DNA from 3 places in the Clostridium sp. AF36-4 genome. Region 2 is predicted to be linked to each of the others. Evidence: predicted binding sites of a transcription regulator. Region 2 holds the regulator's gene; each other region holds the start of a gene.
The links. The regulator LexA, encoded in region 2, represses DNA repair genes until DNA is damaged. The targets are predictions, from matches to a motif close to CNAACANNTGTTNG.
Positions count from the first base shown of each region.

Region 1: a site for LexA is predicted at 1,891-1,904, ahead of DW005_RS07295 (putative DNA modification/repair radical SAM protein). Genes of this name have one in related genera too.
Region 3: a site for LexA is predicted at 1,611-1,624, ahead of uvrB (excinuclease ABC subunit UvrB). Genes of this name have one in related genera too.

Region 1 is NZ_QTVH01000010.1:67,646-70,932, reverse strand. It holds gene DW005_RS07300 (TIGR03915 family putative DNA repair protein) at 1-494, opposite strand, end outside; gene DW005_RS07295 (putative DNA modification/repair radical SAM protein) at 488-1,870, opposite strand; gene DW005_RS07290 (SLC13 family permease) at 2,024-3,287, opposite strand, start outside.
Region 2 is NZ_QTVH01000008.1:37,848-41,134, reverse strand. It holds gene mutS (DNA mismatch repair protein MutS) at 1-176, opposite strand, end outside; gene DW005_RS05960 (SH3 domain-containing protein) at 209-973, opposite strand; gene lexA (transcriptional repressor LexA) at 1,156-1,770, shown strand; gene rsfS (ribosome silencing factor) at 1,901-2,254, opposite strand; gene nadD (nicotinate-nucleotide adenylyltransferase) at 2,274-3,287, opposite strand, start outside.
Region 3 is NZ_QTVH01000018.1:45,192-48,478, forward strand. It holds gene uvrB (excinuclease ABC subunit UvrB) at 1-1,469, opposite strand, end outside; gene DW005_RS14355 (hypothetical protein) at 1,674-1,802, opposite strand; gene DW005_RS10000 (hypothetical protein) at 1,799-2,026, opposite strand; gene DW005_RS10005 (response regulator) at 2,030-2,218, opposite strand; gene DW005_RS10010 (TspO/MBR family protein) at 2,310-2,786, opposite strand; gene DW005_RS10015 (NUDIX domain-containing protein) at 2,862-3,287, opposite strand, start outside.

The sequences.
Region 1 (3,287 bases), on a different contig from region 2:
AAGTGGTCGGCTAAATATGGCAGAACTTCACTCTTAGGATTTATTCTACCAAATAATGTGCCATTTTCCAATTCCTCAAAACGAAGTATTTCAATAAAAAAATGTGATTCATTTGTAAAATTCCGCTCAATCGCAAATAAGGTCTGCATATAAGGGGCTGTGAGATGGCTCATAACCGCCCTTCCCATCCGAAGTCCTTCCTGCACAAACCGGTAAATAGCATCCGCCTTCTGCACCTCATAAGAGCCGCAGCAGCGATGAATAAAATCATATGCCTCCTCTGAAATTTTGCGACGGATGGTGCGCGCTACTTTCACCGCATGCTCAAAATTTGTCACAACTGTGTGATATTCGCAAAAAAGCTCCATATTCCGCCCCTCTGTATCAATCACAACTTCATTATGCTCGTGGGGATAACCCTCCTCATAGGCACGGTATATCGCCGAGAAAATCCCTTCTGCACTGTTTTCACACAAATAAATATGTCTTACCATCCCTGCATCACATCCTCTAACATCATCTGTCTTCCGGTTCCCTGCGCCTCAATTTCCTTTGGAAGACGTTCCTTCAAGCCAAGCAGGTTAGCAAGAATAAATGTGCGGTTTAAGCGGATTGGAATCATCATATGCCCGTGACAAGTGATAAAGTACATCGCCCGTTTTAATACAACACCAAATTTCTTTAACGCATTAAAATCGAGCGTTCCTCTTCTTCGTGCCATTATAATACGCCTTGCCGATTTCACGCCAATCCCCGGCACACGTAACAATGTATGATAGTCTGCCTTTTCCACCTCAACAGGAAATGAATCCAAATGATACAGCGCCCAGTTACATTTGGGATCTACGGAGACGTTTAAATTCGGGTTTTCTTTTGTAATAATCTCATCCGCTCGAAACTGATAAAACCGCATAAGAAAATCTGCCTGGTACAGCCGGTGTTCACGCAGAAGCTCCGGTCCCCTCTCTTTCGTATCGGGCAAACGAGAATCCCCTGTTGTATTCACAAATGCCGAATAGAATACACGCTTTAAATCAAACTGCTGGTATAACGCCTGTGCCATATGGACAATCTCATAATCCGTCTCCTTTGTAGCTCCAATAATCATCTGCGTACTCTGCCCCGCCGGCACAAACCTTCCATCCTGATGAAACTCCTGCAAAGTCCCACCGGAAACCGCCGGTAACACAGTCTGGCTTTCCGACTGATACAGAGAAAGACGCCGTCTTTTTTCAATTCTCGCATCCTGCAGTAAAAGGCTCTCACTTCTGCCAACCTGTATCTGGCGCATTGGTGTCAAAATTTTCTTCCGGCTCTTCTGCGGTGCCAGCAAATCAAGCCCCTTCGCCGTCGGCAGTTCCATATTTGCGCTCATGCGGTCAGCAAGCCACCCGGTCTTCTCAATCAAAAGCGGATCCGCTCCCGGAATCGCTTTGACATGAATATATCCATTAAATTTATACTTCGTGCGGAGCAGATAAATCGTCTGGTACATCTGTTCCATCGTATAATCCGGATTCTTCTGAATGCCGGAACTTAAAAACAATCCCTCAATATAATTGCGGCGGTAAAAGGAAATCGTAAGTTCCGCAATTTCCTCCGGTGTAAAACCGGCGCGTTTCACATCATTGGACATGCGGTTCTGACAATATTTACAATCATACACACACTCATTGGTCTGCAAAATCTTCAAAAGAGAAATACACCTGCCATCTGCTGCAAAACAATGGCAGATTCCCCCGGCCACGGTATTTCCCATCATCCCCTGTCTCCCTTTCCGGCTGCTTCCGCTCGATGTGCAGGCAACATCGTACTTTGCCGCATCTGTCAAAATTTCTAACTTTTCAAATATCTCTTGTGTCACTGCCATACCTGCGCCTCCTTCTATATCGAACGTTTGTTCTATTATAGCGCAGCTTTTTATTTTTGTAAAGTATATCTTTTAAATTTTCTTCTCATGTACGCAAAAAAGCCCCCTCGTCTCGTGAACATATCTCATCACAAAACGAGAGGGATTTCTTTTCTACATCATCAACAAATCGCCATATCGAATAAAAATGACAATCATTGAAATCAATACAACAATCAACGTCGCCGGTACTGCCGCTTTACAGTATTTTCCCCAGCCAATTCTATGACCTTCTTTTTCCGCCACGGAAATACCTACCACATTTGCCGAAGCGCCAATCGGTGTAGCACTACCGCCGATATCCGTCCCCATCGAGAGTCCCCAGGCAAGAACCGGCAAAAATCCAGCCGGGCCGCCGGCACCTAAACTCTTAATTACCGGAACCATCGTTGCTGCAAACGGAATATTATCCACAAGGGCACTTGCTACCGCTGACAGCCAGATAATAATTCCTATCATTAAGAAACTATTTCCACCGCTGATTGTTTTAATCGCATCGGCAATTAATTCCAAAACACCGGTTTCTTCCAGTCCACCAACGACAACAAACAAACCAATAAAGAATAAAATGGTCTCATAGTCCACTTTTTTCAAGATGGTAAGCGCATGTTTTCCCGCTGCCAAAAGCGTAAGAACCGCAATCAAAACACCAATAAACGCAACCGTAAGTTTCGTCTGCGCATGTGTCACTAAAAGAGCAACTGCCAGCAAAAAAATAGCAGTGCTGATTACAAAACCTTTCTTATCATGAATGGCTTTTGACGGGTCTAAATCCGCTTCCGTAACTTCAATTTTTCCTGTTTTCACTTTCAAATCCTTGCGGAAAACAAAGTAAAAATAAATCACAATTACAATCAGGGAAATACCGGCAATCACACCGGTATTCGACACAAAATCCGCAAAACTGTAATGAAGCGCTGTTCCAATAATAATATTCGGAGGGTCTCCACACATAGTCGCCGAACCGCCCAGATTTGCGCAGAAAATTTCTGCCATAATCATCGGCACCGGATTGAATTTCAAAAGCGATGACAATTCAATTGTCACAGCCGCCAAAAACAAAATCACCGTAATACTGTCGATAAACATAGCAAGAACTGCGGACATAATCATGAATGTAATGAAAATCGGAATGGTGTTGAAATGAACCATCTTTGCGATTCTCATACAGAGCCAATCAAAGAAACCAACTCTCGCCATACCTTCCACCATAATCATCATACAGGCAATGAAAATAACGGTTTCCCAGTTAATTCCAATCCCGGATTCCGCAGCCCCTGAACCCTGATACCAAAAGTCCGGTGTAAAAATGCTTCGCAGATTAATAATTTCCCATATTGCATTTACACTTCTCATGCAAATGCCAAACACCCCAATC
Region 2 (3,287 bases):
CGCTCTTTAAGACCACAACTCTTTCCGGTCAGGGTTAATTCAAGTTCTTTGTGTGCACATATGGCATCATCAAAAAACATTTCATAGAAGTCACCTAACCGGTAAAAGAGAATACAGTCTTTATATTCATTTTTCGTTTCCATGTACTGCTGCATCATTGGCGTTAACTGTTCCATGGTCTTTGTTACCTCTTTCGCAATATTCCAATCTATTCTGTTGTATTAGCAGTCGGCTCTGGAGTCGGTACCTGAGTTGGTGCTTCTGTCGGTGCCTGAGTTGGCGCTTCTGTTGGTGCCTGAGTCGGTTCTTTTGTAACAACAGTACCTGGCGTTTTCGTTGCTTTCGGCATCTTCGTAGCCTTTGGCGATTTGGACGCTTTTGGTGTCTTCGTAGCCTTTGGTACTTTTGTAGCCTTTGGTGTAGCCGTTGTACGAACCGGTGTCTGAGTCGGTCTTGGAGTAACTGTCTCAATCGGTTTTGGTTTATCAACAGAGAGATACATCGCATTGATATAACCTTTCTGTCCATTATATTCAACTTCCATCCATTCTTTCTTCTGCAAACCAGAGAAAGTCAGTTTTGTCGATGCCGGAACTTTTGCCACAACACTTGCCGTCAAAGACGGTTCGGAACGCATATTAACAGTCGATGTCGTATAACCTTCCGTTGCCTTTGCCAGTTCCTCATCCACCTGCGTATCGGCATCATCTTCACGAATCATCGTATTTTCATCCGGTGTCTGTGTTGGCTCCGGACTTTCTCTTACCGTAACAGCACTGTCCGATACAGCAGAAGCATTAGCCTCTTCATCTGTAACCGTATTATGATTAAAGAAAGCAACCGAAATATAATAGCCAATTCCAATCACTAACGCAAGTGTAAGTACCACGCTAATACCAAACATACTTGTCTCAAATACTTTATGTTCTGAACTCAGCATTCTGCTAAAAAAGCCTTTTTTCTCGTTTTTCATTCCCATTTACACTCCTTATCTTGAATATCTTTGTTTATTATAACCATTCTGTCGTCATTTGTCTATGATAAATTCCATTTTTCGCAAAAAAGCGAACATTCGTTTGACACATATAATAAATTATGATATATTTAAAAAGCAAACAATTGTTTGTATTTTACTAATTTTTTAGGAGGTTTCTTATGGGAAATGGCAGAATATCAGCAAAGCAGGCTGAAATATTAGAATACATAAAAGCACAAATTTTAGAAAAGGGATATCCACCGGCAGTACGGGAAATTTGTTCAGCTGTTCATTTAAAGTCAACATCTTCAGTACACTCTCATTTGGAGACATTGGAAAAGAATGGTTATATCCGCCGTGACCCGACGAAACCACGTGCAATTGAAATTATAGATGATGATTTTAATTTATCCAGGCGCGAAATCCGCAACATTCCATTGTTAGGACATGTTGCCGCCGGTGCCCCATTATTTGCGGAGCAGAATATCGAAAATTATTTTCCAATGCTTGCAGACCAGCTCCCTGCCGGTAACTTATTTATGCTTGATGTCCGCGGTGAAAGTATGATAAATGTCGGTATTTATGACGGTGACAAAATCATTGTGCAGCAGACTCCTACTGCCAGAGACGGCGATATTGTAGTTGCATTAATTGATGATTCCGCCACGGTAAAAACTTACTACAAAGAAAGCGGACGTTACCGTCTCCAGCCGGAAAATGATTCTATGGAGCCAATTTATGTAAACGAAGTAATCATATTAGGAAAAGTAATCGGCTTATACCGCTTCTTCTAAACTTATATCACAAAAACAGAGCATATAAAATCTTTTTATTGCTCTCTCGAACAAAATGCAATAAAAAAATTCCATGTGTAAGAGGCTTATAACGCGAAGCGTTATCTTATCTCTTACGCATGGAATTTTTTTATAATTCTTCTCTCGAAATCTTCTTTCCATCTTTCCAGATTCGCTCTAAATCATAAAACAAGCGGTCTTCTTTGGAAAAAACATGAACAATTACATCGCCATAATCCATCAAAACCCAGGAAGAATTTTTATTCCCCTCAATTCTCTTGCTTTTATAGCCGGCTTCTATCATTTTTTCCTCGACTAAATCCGTCATGGCATTTAACTGATTCTGATTTCTTCCATTTGCAATTACCAGATAATCTGCAATTATCGAAATTTCATCGACTTTAAGTATCTCAATGTCCTCTCCCAGTTTTTCATCCAAGGCATCATAAACAATCTGTACCATTTTTTTCGACTGATTTTCCATCTAACGTTTCCTCCTGATTCTATTTTATTGTGAAATAATAATGAAACGCTTCCAGTGACATTTCATCAATCGGCATCTGATTCTCTTCTAAATACGTTAATGTGTTTTTTAAAATCATACCTGTTGCCTGATTCAAATCAAAAAAGGCTGTCCTTCGAATTCTTTCAAGCGGATATGGTTTGCAGTCCATATCACGGTTTGGCTCAATATAATCCGCAATGTAAATTATTTTCTCTAATGTCGTCATCTGCGACTTGCCGGTTGTATGACAGGCAATGGCAGAACAAATTTCATCATCTTCTATGCCATATCGAAGCACCGCTAATTTAGCACCTAATTTCCCATGAATTACAGCAGGGGTACTTTTTTCGGACTCAGACAATGGAATTTCCAGTTTCTCACATAAGGCAAATATCTCTTCATTCGTCAGATATTTCGCACAGTCATGCAAAAGACCGGCTAATTTTGCTCTTTGCAGTGAAACATCATCATGCATCATGGCAAGATTTGCCGCCATATTGGCAACTCCTAACGTATGAACAAATCGTTTCGGCCGAAGCGATGCCGCTAAGCAGTCCATCTGTTCTTTTTCGTTTTTAGGTATTTCAAAACTAGAGTCACCATATAACCGGTGCATCTGAATATAACGTACCACAGGCTCCGGACAATATCCAATAATTGACTTTCCCTTTTTAATACGTTTTCGGATTTCATGTGAAGAAATTGACATGGCAGGTATTTTCAGTGGACGAAAATCTCCATCTAACCGTTCACTTAACTGCTTGCAGTACTCTTTCGTCTGCTCATAGGAAACCTCATCCCGTGAGGCAGCCAATATCGTACACAATTTCACAATTTTTTCCGGATGATACCACTGTTCAAACTGCGCTAAAGAGTCGCCACCCATAATAAAATAAAAGTGCGCATCTTCTCTTTCTTTCTTTAATTCTACAAGTGTGTCATACGTGTATGTTTTCCCTTCTCTTTTATATTCAACATTTGAATATTTAAAATACGGGGTTTTGTCAATCGC
Region 3 (3,287 bases), on a different contig from region 2:
ATATCGCGGATAATTTCTGAACGCTCCAGTGTATCAATATCCGAATGCAGATACCGCACGCGCACCCCGACTTCTTTTAAGTATTTTGTTAAATCCTCTGCCATTCGTTTTGTCAGCGTCGTAACGAGAACCTTTCCCTTCTTCTCGGTAACCTTTCGAATCTCTCCGAGTAAATCATCCACCTGTCCTTTAACCGGTCTTACATCAAGTTCCGGATCCAACAGCCCCGTCGGACGAATAATCTGCTCGGTACGAAGCAGCTCATGCTCTGTCTCATACGTCGAAGGCGTTGCCGAAACAAACATCATCTGATTAATATGCCCCTCAAATTCCTCAAAGTTCAGAGGGCGGTTACTTTTGGCAGAAGGCAGGCGAAATCCATATTCTACAAGTGTAGATTTCCTCGACTGGTCCCCGGCAAACATCCCGCCAATCTGTGGAATCGTAATATGCGACTCGTCCACAATAATCAAAAAATCATCAGGAAAATAATCCATCAAAGTCATCGGCGTTTCCATCGGCTGTAACCCATTTAAATGCATGGAATAATTCTCAATGCCGGAACAAAAACCGGTCTCCCGTAACATCTCAACATCAAAATGTGTCCTCTCAGAAATCCGCTGCGCCTCAATCAATTTATCCTCACTCTTAAAATACTTCACGCGCTCATCCAGTTCTTTTTCAATTCCCGCAATCGCACGCTCCATCTTATCCGGTGCCACTACATAATGGGATGCCGGAAAAACAACCATATGCTCTAAATCGGCCGTCGCCTCTCCGGTCACAACATCAATTTCCTGAATCCTGTCCACTTCATCTCCAAAGAACTCAACCCGAATCGCACGGTCACTTGCCGATGCCGGAAAAATCTCAACTACATCACCACGCACACGGAACGTGCCACGATGAAAATCCATATCATTCCGCGTGTACTGAATATCAATCAGACGCCGAATCACTTCATCCCTATCCTTTTCCATGCCCGGACGCAGAGAGACCGTCATATTTTGATAATCGATTGGACTACCCAGTCCATAAATGCAGGAAACACTCGCAATAATAACCACATCACTGCGCTCAGTCAGTGCCGCTGTCGCCGAGTGGCGCAGTTTATCAATTTCGTCATTGATTGCCGAATCCTTTTCTATATAAGTATCCGTTGAAGGCACATAGGCTTCCGGCTGGTAATAATCATAGTATGACACAAAATATTCTACCGCATTCTCCGGGAAAAATTCTTTAAATTCTCCATACAGCTGTGCCGCCAGTGTCTTATTATGCGCAATCACAAGCGTCGGCTTATTCAATTTTTCAATCACATTTGCCATTGTAAAAGTTTTACCGGAACCGGTAACACCAAGAAGGGTCTGAAACTGATTTCCTTCCTGAAAGCCTTTCACAAGAGCATCAATCGCCTGCGGCTGGTCACCGGTCGGCTGATATTCGGAATGTAATACGAAATGGTCCATCGTTTATTTGTCCACCTCCGTCTGGATGAATTGGTATAACAACATAGGGAACAAATCATATGATTCATTCCCTATCGATAGGTCGTTCACTACTCGTGATACAAGTATAGCACATTGAAAAATGTATTGCAACGAAAAAAATGAACATTTGTTCGTTTTCTTAATTTCCCCTCCCTTAAAATTTTCTGCTAACTGTTCCATACTTTAAAAGTCTTCTGTAACATCATTAATAAATACATAATAGACATCCCCATACATCTCTGTATGCACAAACCGCCCATAGTCAAGCACTGTCTTCACCGTACCATCCTTATATATAATGCGGTATTTCACCCGGTCAACGCATCCATTTCCAGCTCCGAAATCATATCTTCACTTTCCGTCATATGAATAATATTTTCCACACGCATTTTTACAAGTAATGGACTGTACGGCTTAACAATAAAATCCGAAACACCCAGTTTTAAACATTCTTTTTCATCCTCTTCACCATCTAATACTGTCGTAACCAAAATCGGTATTCTGTTGTAATCAGAATTGTTTTCAACGTGTTTCAAAAACTAAAAACCATTCATAACCGGCATCTGAATGTCTAATAAAATCGCCGATATGCTTTGAGCCTCTTTCTCTAATATATCCAGTCCATGCTGCCCATTTGCAGCCGTCAGCACTACATAGTCCTCCTGCAATATTTCTAAAAGGAACTGTCTGTTTATTTCATCATCTTCAATTAAAAGAAGTGTTTTCATTCGTTTATCCTTAATCTTATCTTATTTGTAAATATTTTTATGGTACAGATATTATATCGGCGGAAAATTTATTTTGATTTACTATGAACAACTATTTTTTCATCCACCACACCGACGCATTTAAAACCGCTGCAAAAATCACCCACAAAAGATAGGGAATCTGAAGCCATGCAGCCACCGGGTCAATGAGGCGCCATACAAGTATCATCATAAAAATCAACAAAAGCATAATGAGAAGCCAGACAAGGGCAAATCCATAGGCCTGCAGATTAAAGAAGAAAACGCCCCACATAAGATTAAAGAATAATTGTACCCAAAACAAATTGAGTCCGATTGTTTTTGCCATGCTTTCTTCACTGCTAAAAATACGGGCAAGTCCGATTCCCATCAGGGCATACAAAATCGTCCAAACAATTGGAAACAGCACTGCCGGCGGAGAAATAACCGGCCGAATTCCCATACCATATTCTGCTATGCCATCCCGAATTACAAATGCTCCTAATGCGCCCAAAAGTTCAATCAAGACAACGGTTCCAAGATACAACTTAACCTCTTGTTTTTTTAACATAAATATTCATTTCCAGCACCACATTCTTTGTACCAATATATTTGTCAAACCGGGAAAATATACCGCAATAAAAAGCTATTCCAGGCCTTTACGAAACCGGTCAATCATCGTTGCCGTAAGGCTTAATAGATTTTTATCTTCTTCAATTTTATCCCGCTTAACAAAGCGCGCCGTTGCAAGTTCCGTTTCGTCAATTGTAATCGAAGTACCGCCATCTACTTCGCAGTAATAGCCAAGTAAAAGATTCGAGTCAAAGCCCCATGGCTGGCTGTCAAAATAACGGATATTTTTCACACGAAGTCCCACTTCTTCCTGCACCTCACGCACGACCGTCTGCTCCGGTGTCTCACCAATTTCACAGAAACCGGCAAGCAGTGCACGCCCTTTGTAGGGACGGTCTGCATACGTGGAAATCAAAATAGAATCCTCATGAATCAACCCGATAATCACCGCTGGGGCAATCTTTGGAAAAATCAAATTTCCACAATGCGGGCACCTCTT